Butyrivibrio fibrisolvens: one gene and its partner. The main gene of each other region encodes a partner of the protein of the gene in region 2 in a complex. Links are inferred from orthologs where the notes say so. Each region holds a gene or a part of one and is shown on either strand. Other genes may lie near its edges.

Region 1 (4,418 bases), 730 kb from region 2 along the record:
TCACCAACGGAACCGCCTAGTACACTTGCGTCCTGGCTGTATACATACACAAGGTTACCATCGATGACACCATATCCCGTAACAACACCATCGGATGGAGTCTCTGACTGTTTCAGACCGAAGTCAGTGCTCCTTGCTGTAACCATAGCACCAATTTCGACGAAACTGTTCTCATCGAGTAAAGCATTAATTCTTTGACTCGCCTGTGAAGTACTACTCATTTACTTACCTCCGTATAATATATGTTGACGTTAAAGCACTCGCAAGTAGAAACATATTGATTTGTTTGTGAAATGAAATCTCTTACATGTCCTAAAACTTGATAATGCCAAACTTTTCACAAATATTATTGTAACATAAACAAATCGGAAATAGTACAGTATTTATAAGGATTTTTATATAATAACGCTTAAAAAATTTAATTGTATACACAATTAAATCTGTAATTGTGATATTGAAAGTATTCTTTTACTTTTTCCAATATCAAAATTACAGATTTTATATTAGTAAACATGAAGATATGGTCAGATATCCAATTTGACATCTATCTCTTTTTCAGCCTCTTTTTTGAACTCTTCTGCATGATCTATATCAATTGAAGGCAGATCATCGACAGATCTTACTCCAAAAGATCTAAGGAACTGTTCTGTAGTTCCGAACAAGATAGGTCTTCCGGGAGCATCCATACGGCCCAGCTCCTTTACAAGCTCGAATTCTACAAGCCTGTTAACAGCATGATCTGAATTGACTCCGCGGATACGCTCTACTTCAGCTTTGGTAACAGGCTGCTTGTAAGCAATGATCGAAAGAGTCTCAAGAAGAGAATCCGTAAGAATGTACTTCTTTGGTGAACTCGCAACCTTGATAAGCTGAGGATAAAAATCCTTCTTGGTGCTAAGCTGCAGTGAATCTTCCAGTTCCAGCAGATTTATTCCGCTGTCATTTTTTTTATATTTATCTTTAAGATACTCTATCTGTTCTTTTACTTCTTCTATACTTTCTTCAAGAGCATCTGCAAGCTTGGACACTTCAACAGAATCTCCCATTGTAAAAAGAATAGCCTCAATAGCTGCTGCTCCTTCTTTCTTTTTCATATCAGCTCTGCTCCTTTTCTAATTCCATAGCTGTCTTAACCGCCTCTTCCTCGTCCATCTCTTCACCAAACTTATTTGAAGTTATGGTTATATCCGCAAAAGTGTCATCCTGAGTCACAGTAACTTCTCCAAGTTTGATCTCTTCTAAGATTACAAGAAACGCAACAATGATCTCAGCCTTAGTTGCTTGTTCCTGCAAGAGTTTTCTAAAGCTGAAGCTCTTATGTTTTCTGACATAAGCTTTAATAAAAAGAGTCTTCTCATCAATATCAACAGACTCTCGTTCAATTCGTCCGAACGTACTTCTAACAGGATCGATCTTATCTTCCTGCCTTCGAATCAATTCCTGGAATATCTCGTTTAGTTTCTGAAGATTGTTATCACCAACAAGCTCCGCGTAATCTATAGGAGGTTCATAAGACGTAACTTCTGAAGGAAGGTTCTGCTTACGATAAAAATACATATCGCCGCCATCGAATCTCTGCGCCAGCTCTCCCGACAGATACTTGAACATCTTGTGCTCAAGGAGTTTTTCAACAAGTTCTGCTCTTGGATCCTCCTCTTCGCCTTCTTCATTGACTTCGCGAGGAAGCAGCATCTTGCACTTTATATCCATAAGTTCAGCCGCCATGACCAGAAATTCACTGGTAACATCCATGTCCTCTTTCTCCATAAGGCTAAGGTATTCAAGATACTGAGCTGTGATAGTGGAGATCGGAATATCATAAATCTCAACTTTATTTTTATCTATAAGATGAAGCAGAAGGTCCAAAGGTCCTTCAAATGCCTCAAGCTTAACTTCAAGTGACATTACTGTGCCTCCCCATTATCAGCTTCAAGGTCGATCACCACAAGTTCTCCGGGATTAAATACCCTGATAGGAATAGTATGTGTCCAAAGCCCTCTGGACAGAACCATGGTATGACCACCTATCTTAAACAATCCGCCATCATATTTTGGAAAAAGAATAAGTGCCGGAGATATTACACCTCCAAGCAAAGGAAGTTTTATGATACCTCCGTGAATATGGCCTGACAAAACAAGGTCTGCTCCCCACTTTGCATATTTAGGAAAATACTGGGGATTGTGTGCTATAAGAAGATTAAATCTATCTTCATCAGGTTTGCCTATCATGCTATCAAGATAATCATCCTTCATTCGGCGTATGATAACTTTCCTGAAATATTCATGAGGAAGCTCAAGACCTGTTATCCTGATACCATATTCATCAAGAAACATCTTATCATTGTTCAAAAGATTCACGCCAAAACTGCTCATATCATTGATATATGTATCATAAAATTGCCCAAAGCCTTCATAATACCAGTTAAGCTCACTTTCGTGATTGCCATTTGCTGCATACACAGGATATCTGGATGCAAGCTCTCTGACAAGTCCCTTCTCTAAAGGCCATGTCTTACGAGGCGAAGAGCCTGTAAGAATGTCTCCTGAAAAGACAATGATATCAGGATTTAGTTCATCTATAGCTTTGATAAGGTTCTTGTTATCATCGCCATACTGCCAGCCGTGAATATCAGATAAATGGCATATTCGAAGACTTTTTTTAAGCTTAGAACTCTTTACGTTATATTTTCTAATAACAAATCTTTTTGAATTATATATACTGTTACAGATACCTATAACAGCGCAGACAATGATCAGTATGATCAGAATTTCCAATATTTTAATCAGCAAATTAAAACCCAACTTTCGTGAAATGTATTGCTACTATGTAATCTATTGCAAATATAAAACATAATTGCAATCATAAAGCTACCATGATAAAAGAAAAGCCCTTGATTTTATATAAAAACCAAGGGCTGTATTTCTTTAGTTGTATTTACGCTTTCTAGCAGCTTCAGACTTCTTCTTACGCTTTACGCTAGGCTTCTCGTAATGTTCTCTCTTACGAATCTCCTGCTGGATACCAGCCTTAGCACAACTTCTCTTAAAACGACGAAGTGCGGAGTCAAGTGTTTCATTCTCTTTTACTATAACTGTTGACATATATTCTCTACCCTCCCTTCAGTCCCGTTACATTATTGAACTGATCGGGTTATTTACTTAAGTTAAATCAATTTAACTCACAGCATTTAAAATTATATACTGTTTTATTTCGATAGTCAAGGGGGTCTTTGACATCTTTTTTACTGGATCTGACCGGCAAGCACTTCAGCAGCCTTCTTGAGGGCATCTTCGATACCTGCAGGATTCTTACCACCAGCCTGAGCCATGTTAGGACGACCGCCACCGCCGCCTCCTACCATAGGAGCTATCTCTTTAACAAGATTGCCGGCATGTGCACCCTTCTTAACAGCTGAGTCAGAAGCCATTGTCATGATGCTGACCTTGCCACCATTATCACTCATAAGAACTACAACGCAGTCTCCAAGCTTCTCTTTAAGAGAATCTCCAAGTTCACGAAGTCCGTTCATATCTACATCCTTAAGTGACTTAGCTACAAGCTTAAGACCCTTAACATCTACAGCATCATCAGCTGCATTACCAAGAGCTTCCTTGGCAGCGCTGCTCTTTAAGGACTCGTTCTCGCTCTTAACAGCTTTAAGTTCTTCCTGAAGCTTCTTGATGTGATCATACAAAGTATCTGGTGTAGCCTTGAGAAGAGCTGCTGCATCCTTGGCATTTTGCTCAAGCTCTTTGTAATACTCTGTTACATTGCTGCCTGTGATAGCTTCAATACGTCTAACGCCTGCAGCAACACCGGACTCAGAAAGGATCTTGAACTGGCCGATCTGTCTTGTATTTGATACATGTGTACCACCACAAAGCTCTATAGACCAGTCACCCATGTTAACAACTCTTACGCTGTCACCGTACTTTTCTCCGAACAGAGCCATAGCACCTGACTTCTTAGCTTCTTCAAGAGTCATAACCTGTGTATTAACATCAAGTTCAGCTGCAATCTTCTCATTTACAAGCTCTTCAACCTTCTGGATCTCAGCAGGTGTCATTGCCTTAAAGTGAGAGAAGTCGAATCTTGTACGATCTGCATCCTGATATGATCCAGCCTGCTCTACGTGTGTACCAAGCACCTCACGAAGTGCCTTCTGCATAAGGTGAGTTGCAGAATGATTACGGCATGTAGCCATACGACCATGCTTGCAAACCTTAAGTGTAACCTTATCTCCTGTCTTGAACATACCCTTAACAACGCGGCCTATCATAGCGATCTTAGATCCGGCAACATGCTCTGTACTCTCAACCTTGAATACAGCAACCGCCTTATCATTGCAGCTATCGCAGCCAAGTGCATCATGCTCAGCGCTGTCAACATCAGCAGGATACAGGAAAATCTTACCATGA
Region 2 (5,576 bases):
CGGAGCTATCTATATTGATGGCGGTATTGATTATGCCAAGAAACATATAGACAAGTTTATCCTCAATGACCTTGAGAATAAACAGATATTTGTTGATGCTAAGTCTGTACTTCAGGAACTTGTTCAGAAAGACTCTACCAAGACTTTGTCTTATGAGATCTGCGGGGAGAGTGGTCCGGAACATGATAAAATATTTAAGTCGCGCGTTCTTATAAACGGCGAAATTCTGGGAGAGGGTGAGGGACATACCAAGAAAGCTGCAGAGCAGCAGGCTGCTTATCAGGCAGTACTTAAGATTAAGGATAAAGCCTGATGCGTAAGTCTTAACTGCAAAGCAGGTTCATTAAGCAATGAGTCCTGCTTTATGCTTTGTATTGTCTCTTAAAAGAGGATATGTATCTTAAGAGTATTGAGATTCATGGATTTAAATCTTTTGCCAATCGTATAAAACTTGATTTTCATAACGGAATAACAGGAATAGTAGGACCTAACGGATCCGGTAAGAGCAATGTAGCCGATGCTGTCCGTTGGGTTCTTGGTGAACAGCGTGCCAGGCAGCTTCGAGGCGGTTCCATGCAGGATGTTATTTTCTCAGGAACAGAGCTTCGTAAGCCACTTGGCTTTGCTTATGTTTCTATCACGCTTGATAATTCAGATCATGCACTTTCCATTGATTTTGAAGAAGTAACTGTTTCACGTCGCCTCTACAGGAGCGGTGAATCAGAATATATGATCAATAACAGCCCATGTCGTCTTAAAGACATCAATGAGCTTTTTTATGATACAGGTATTGGTAAAGAGGGATATTCCATCATCGGACAGGGCCAGATCGATCAGATTTTGTCTTCTAAGCCGGAAGACAGACGTAATCTTTTCGATGAAGCTGCCGGAATCGTAAAATTCAAACTTCGTAAGGAAACAGCTATCAAGAAGCTTGAAGATGAGAAACTGAACCTGACCCGTATCACAGACATCCTTACTGAGCTTGAGAAACAGCTTGAACCTTTGGAGAAGCAGTCTGAGGTTGCCAAGATCTATCTTAAGAATAAAGAAAGACTTAAGACTTTGGATGTAAACATCTTCCTTATGGACAATGAAAGGCTAAAAGGTCTCTTGGAAGATGCAAGTGAGAAACTTTCTATTGCTGAGAAGGATCTTGAAGAAGTTGGAACAAGGTATGATCAGGCCAGAATTGATTATGACCAGGCTCAGGCAAGGCTTGATGAGATAGAAAAAGAAATCGAAGAAGCCAGGAATGAGATGACAAGTTCAAGTGTCCTTAAAGAAAAACTTGAAGGACAGCTTGCTCTTTTGAAAGAGCAGATTCGTTCTGTTACAGCGGGTTCAGAGCATTTCAAAGTCAGAAAGAGCGAGATTGAAGCTGAGATTGCCAAAGCCCGTGAGGAAAAAGAAAAAGTTCTTACTACCAAAAATAGTGTAGATGAGGAAGTATCATCTCTTGAAGCTAAGAAGAAGGCTGCTTCGGATAGATATAATGAGATTCAGGATCGTGAACAGCTGCTGACAAGACAGATAGAAGAGAACAATACCAAAATCATTAATACTATAAATGAACGTGCAAATATCAAGTCTCGCCAGAGCTCTCTTTCTACAATGAAAGAACAGATCAGCATTCGTAAGGCAGAACTTACCAGCAGACTTGTACAGGCAAGTTCTGATGAGGACAAGAAGGAAGCAAGGATGAAGGAGCTTCGAGATACGTTCGAAGCTGTTAACGAAGAGATTCGTGTCCTTACTGATGAGCAGAAACAAGGAGAGGATCGTCTTGCCAAGATCAAAGAGATCTTAACAGGAAGCGATGAGAAGATAAGGCAGGCGAGAACTCTTGCTATGCAGCAAAAATCTAAACTTGATGCACTTGCTAATCTTACTGAAAGGTACGAAGGCTATGGCGGCGCTGTAAAACGTGTTATGGAGCAGAAGGATAATACTCCAGGTGTTATAGGTGTTGTTGCAGATATTATCAAAACAGATAAAAAGTATGAAACTGCTATAGAGACAGCACTTGGCGGAAGCATTCAGAACGTTGTAACCAAAGATGAGCCTACTGCTAAGAAGATGATCTCTTATCTTAAGGATACTAAAGGAGGACGTGCAACATTTCTGCCTCTTACAGCCCTTAAGAATCAGCAGGACTTCCGTAATAAAGATGCTCTAAGCGAAAAGGGTGCTATAGGACTTGCAGATGGTCTTGTAAGAATAGATGATGAATACAGGGCTGTAGCCGTGAACCTTCTTGGAAGAGTCCTTGTTGTAGACAATATGGACAATGCTACTACTATAGCCAGAAAATACGGCTATAGTATCAGAATGGTAACTCTTGAAGGTGAACTTCTCATGCCCGGCGGTGCTATATCAGGTGGTGCCTTTAAGAACTCTTCCAATCTTCTTGGTAGAAGACGTGAGATGGAAGATCTTGAAAAAAATGTTAATGCAAAGCTTGAAGAAGCAAGCAAGCTTGAAGAGGAAGTTGCAGCAGTAAGAGAAGAAAGAAATGCTCTTCGAGCAAGCCTTGAAACAACAAGACTTAAACTTCAGAACAAGTTCATCGAGCAGAACACTGCCAGACTCAACGTAGTAAGAGAAGAAGAGAAGCAGAAAGAAGAAGCTACATCTTTTGAATCATTAAAGACAGAGAGTCTTGATATTGAGAATCAGGTGGCTGATATAGAAAGACAGGAATCAGAAACCAGACAAAAGCTTGATGAATCCATTCAGACTGAGAAAGATTGTCAGAAGGCTGTTGAGGATCTTGGAAGAGAGCTGTCGGAGCTTTCTGAAACTGAAGAAGAGGCAGCATCTGAAGTCTCCAGATGGGAGATGGAGATTGCCAAGGTCTCCCAGAGACTTGAATTCCAGCAGGAGAATCTGTCAAGAATAGATGAAGAGATAATTACAAGGCAAAAAGACCTCGATGAAGTTCTTGAACACATCGAATCCTCCGAGTCTGAGCTTGAACATAAGAATGCAGAAATAGTCGAGATAGGCAAGACTATGGAAGCATCAGCAACAAGCAGTAAGGAAAATAAAGAAAAGCTTGAAAAGATCCAGCATACAAGAGAAGAAATATCTTCCAAGCAAAAGAGTTTCTTTGAAGTTCGTGAGAAGCTTGCAGAGTCCAAGTCCTCCCTTGACAGAGAAGTTAACAGACTTACATCACAGAAAGAGAAGCTTGATTCCCAGATAGAAGGTCTTATCAATTATATGTGGGATGAGTATGAGATTACTCTGTCACAGGCTTCTTTGATGAAGGATCCGGAGCTTAACGACGCTACTGCTATGAAGAAAGAGATAGGACAGCTCAAGAATGCAATAAGGGAACTTGGAGATGTCAATGTCAATGCTATCGAGGACTATAAGAATGTATCTGAAAGGTATACATTCCTTAAGACTCAGCATGATGATCTTGTAGTTGCAGAAGAGCAGCTTCGTGTGATCATAGCAGATCTTGATGAGTCTATGAGGAATCAGTTCAGAGAGCAGTTCAAACTTATCAGTGAGCAGTTCGATAAGGTATTTAAGGAGATGTTCGGTGGTGGACACGGAACACTTGAAATCGATGATTCTGTTGATATCCTTGAAGCAGGAATCAAGATCATAGCTCAGCCTCCGGGCAAGAAGCTTGTTAATATGAATATGATGTCCGGTGGAGAGAAGGCTCTTACTGCGATCGCGCTTTTATTTGCAATCCAGAATCTTAAGCCGTCGCCTTTCTGTCTTCTGGATGAGATTGAGGCAGCGCTTGATGAAAATAATGTCGTGCGATTTGCCAAATATCTGCATAAATTAAAAGATACTCAGTTCATTGTAATTACGCATCGTCGTGGTACAATGGAAAGTGCAGACAGACTTTATGGTATAACCATGCAGGAAAAGGGTGTGTCGGCACTTGTAAGTGTTAATCTCATTGATAAGGAGCTAACGAACTAGTGGCAGGATTTTTTTCAAGGCTCAAAGGTGGTCTTTCAAAAACAAGAGATAATATGGTGAAAGGGCTGGACAATGTATTCTCCGGCTATTCAGATATTGATGGTGACTTCTATGACGATCTGGAAGAGACACTCATCATGGGAGATATCGGTGTTAATGCGACAAGTCGTATTCTCGATAAGCTTCGCTCACAGGTAGAAGAGAAGAATATCCGATCTACCAGAGAATGTCGTGATCTTCTGATCCAGAACATAAGAGAACAGATGCATACTGATGAACATGCATACGATTTTGAGAATCAGAAGTCAGTTCTTTTTATCATAGGTGTTAATGGTGTTGGTAAGACGACATCTGTCGGCAAGCTTGCATCTATTTATAAGAACAAGGGCAAAAAAGTTCTCGTTGCAGCTGCAGATACCTATAGAGCAGCAGCAACAGAGCAGCTTGAAGAATGGGCTAATCGTGCAGGTGTTCCTCTTGTTAAGGGAGTAGAAGGAGCAGACCCTGCGAGTGTTATCTTCGATGCGGTTAATTCCGCCAAAGCTAAGGATATAGATATACTTATAGTAGATACCGCAGGACGACTTCATAACAAGAAGAATCTCATGGAAGAGCTTCGAAAGATGAACAAGATTCTTGACAATCATCTTCCTGAGTATAAGCGTGAGAATCTTATAGTGCTTGATGGAACAACAGGTCAGAACGCAATGTCCCAGGCCAGAGAGTTTGGTGAAGTTACAGACCTTACTGGTATTATTCTTACTAAAATGGATGGAACTTCCAAAGGCGGTATAGCAGTAGCTATCGTAAGCGAGCTTAATATACCGGTAAAATATATCGGTGTTGGTGAATCACTGGATGATCTTGAAAGATTTGAGCCACAGGAATTCGTAGATGCTCTTTTTGATATAGATCATGAAGAAAGAGTTAAGCTTGATCAGGAGATTGTTGCAAGGAAGCTTTCATCAGGTGAGATGGATAGTTCTCAACTTACAGAAGAAGAAGCTATTGATATTCTTACAAGGCACTAAGTCTTTTTTATCACAGATAGAAAAGAATTATATATATATACTAGAAAGGGAACAGGAAATGTCGGAAGAGAATAAGATGACCCTTGATAAGTTCGAGGAGGCTTGCGAGCAGGTCAAAAAAGTAACACTTGAGACGAAACTTATGTACAGCGATTATTTTTCGGCTCAGTCAGGTAATAAGGTATACTTAAAGCCTGAGAACATGCAAAGAACAGGTGCCTACAAGGTTAGAGGCGCTTATTACAAGATCAGTACAATGTCAGATGAGGACCGTAAAAAGGGCCTTATTACAGCATCTGCAGGCAACCACGCTCAGGGTGTTGCATATGCAGCCAAACAGTATGGCGTTCATGCAACAATTGTAATGCCGACAACAACTCCCCTTATTAAGGTTAACCGTACTAAAGCTCTTGGAGCAGAAGTAGTATTATGCGGCGATGTGTATGATGAAGCAGAAGCTCATGCTAAGAAACTTGCCAAGGAGAAGGGATATACATTCGTTCATCCTTTTAACGATCTTGATGTAGCAACAGGTCAGGGAACAATTGCTATGGAGATCTTCAAAGAACTCCCAACTGTAGATTATATCCTTGT

The links. Proteins that work in one complex are often made in the same cells at the same time.
Region 1: the proteins of smc (region 2) and I7804_RS13540 are in contact, whole or in part, in a crystal structure (PDB 3ZGX), measured with the Bacillus subtilis proteins. The link is inferred for Butyrivibrio fibrisolvens from one-to-one orthologs.

The regions. Positions count from the first base shown.
Region 1 is NZ_CP065800.1:3,235,618-3,240,035, forward strand. The notes cover bases 1-2,993. They hold I7804_RS13540 (segregation and condensation protein A), read right to left. Parts: upstream 1,906-2,993; coding sequence 1,096-1,905; downstream 1-1,095. Other genes in these bases: I7804_RS13530 (acyl-CoA carboxylase subunit beta), read right to left, coding at 1-221; scpB (SMC-Scp complex subunit ScpB), read right to left, coding at 525-1,094; I7804_RS13545 (metallophosphoesterase), read right to left, coding at 1,905-2,789; rpsU (30S ribosomal protein S21), read right to left, coding at 2,925-2,993. In the rest of the region: more of rpsU, read right to left, coding at 2,994-3,101; alaS (alanine--tRNA ligase), read right to left, coding at 3,242-4,418. UniProt on the Bacillus subtilis protein: Participates in chromosomal partition during cell division. May act via the formation of a condensin-like complex containing Smc and ScpB that pull DNA away from mid-cell into both cell halves.
Region 2 is NZ_CP065800.1:2,507,711-2,513,286, forward strand. The notes cover bases 1-4,151. They hold smc (chromosome segregation protein SMC), read left to right. Parts: upstream 1-393; coding sequence 394-3,951; downstream 3,952-4,151. Other genes in these bases: rnc (ribonuclease III), read left to right, coding at 1-313; ftsY (signal recognition particle-docking protein FtsY), read left to right, coding at 4,005-4,151. Outside these bases: more of ftsY, read left to right, coding at 4,152-4,982; ilvA (threonine ammonia-lyase), read left to right, coding at 5,041-5,576. UniProt on the Bacillus subtilis protein: Required for chromosome condensation and partitioning.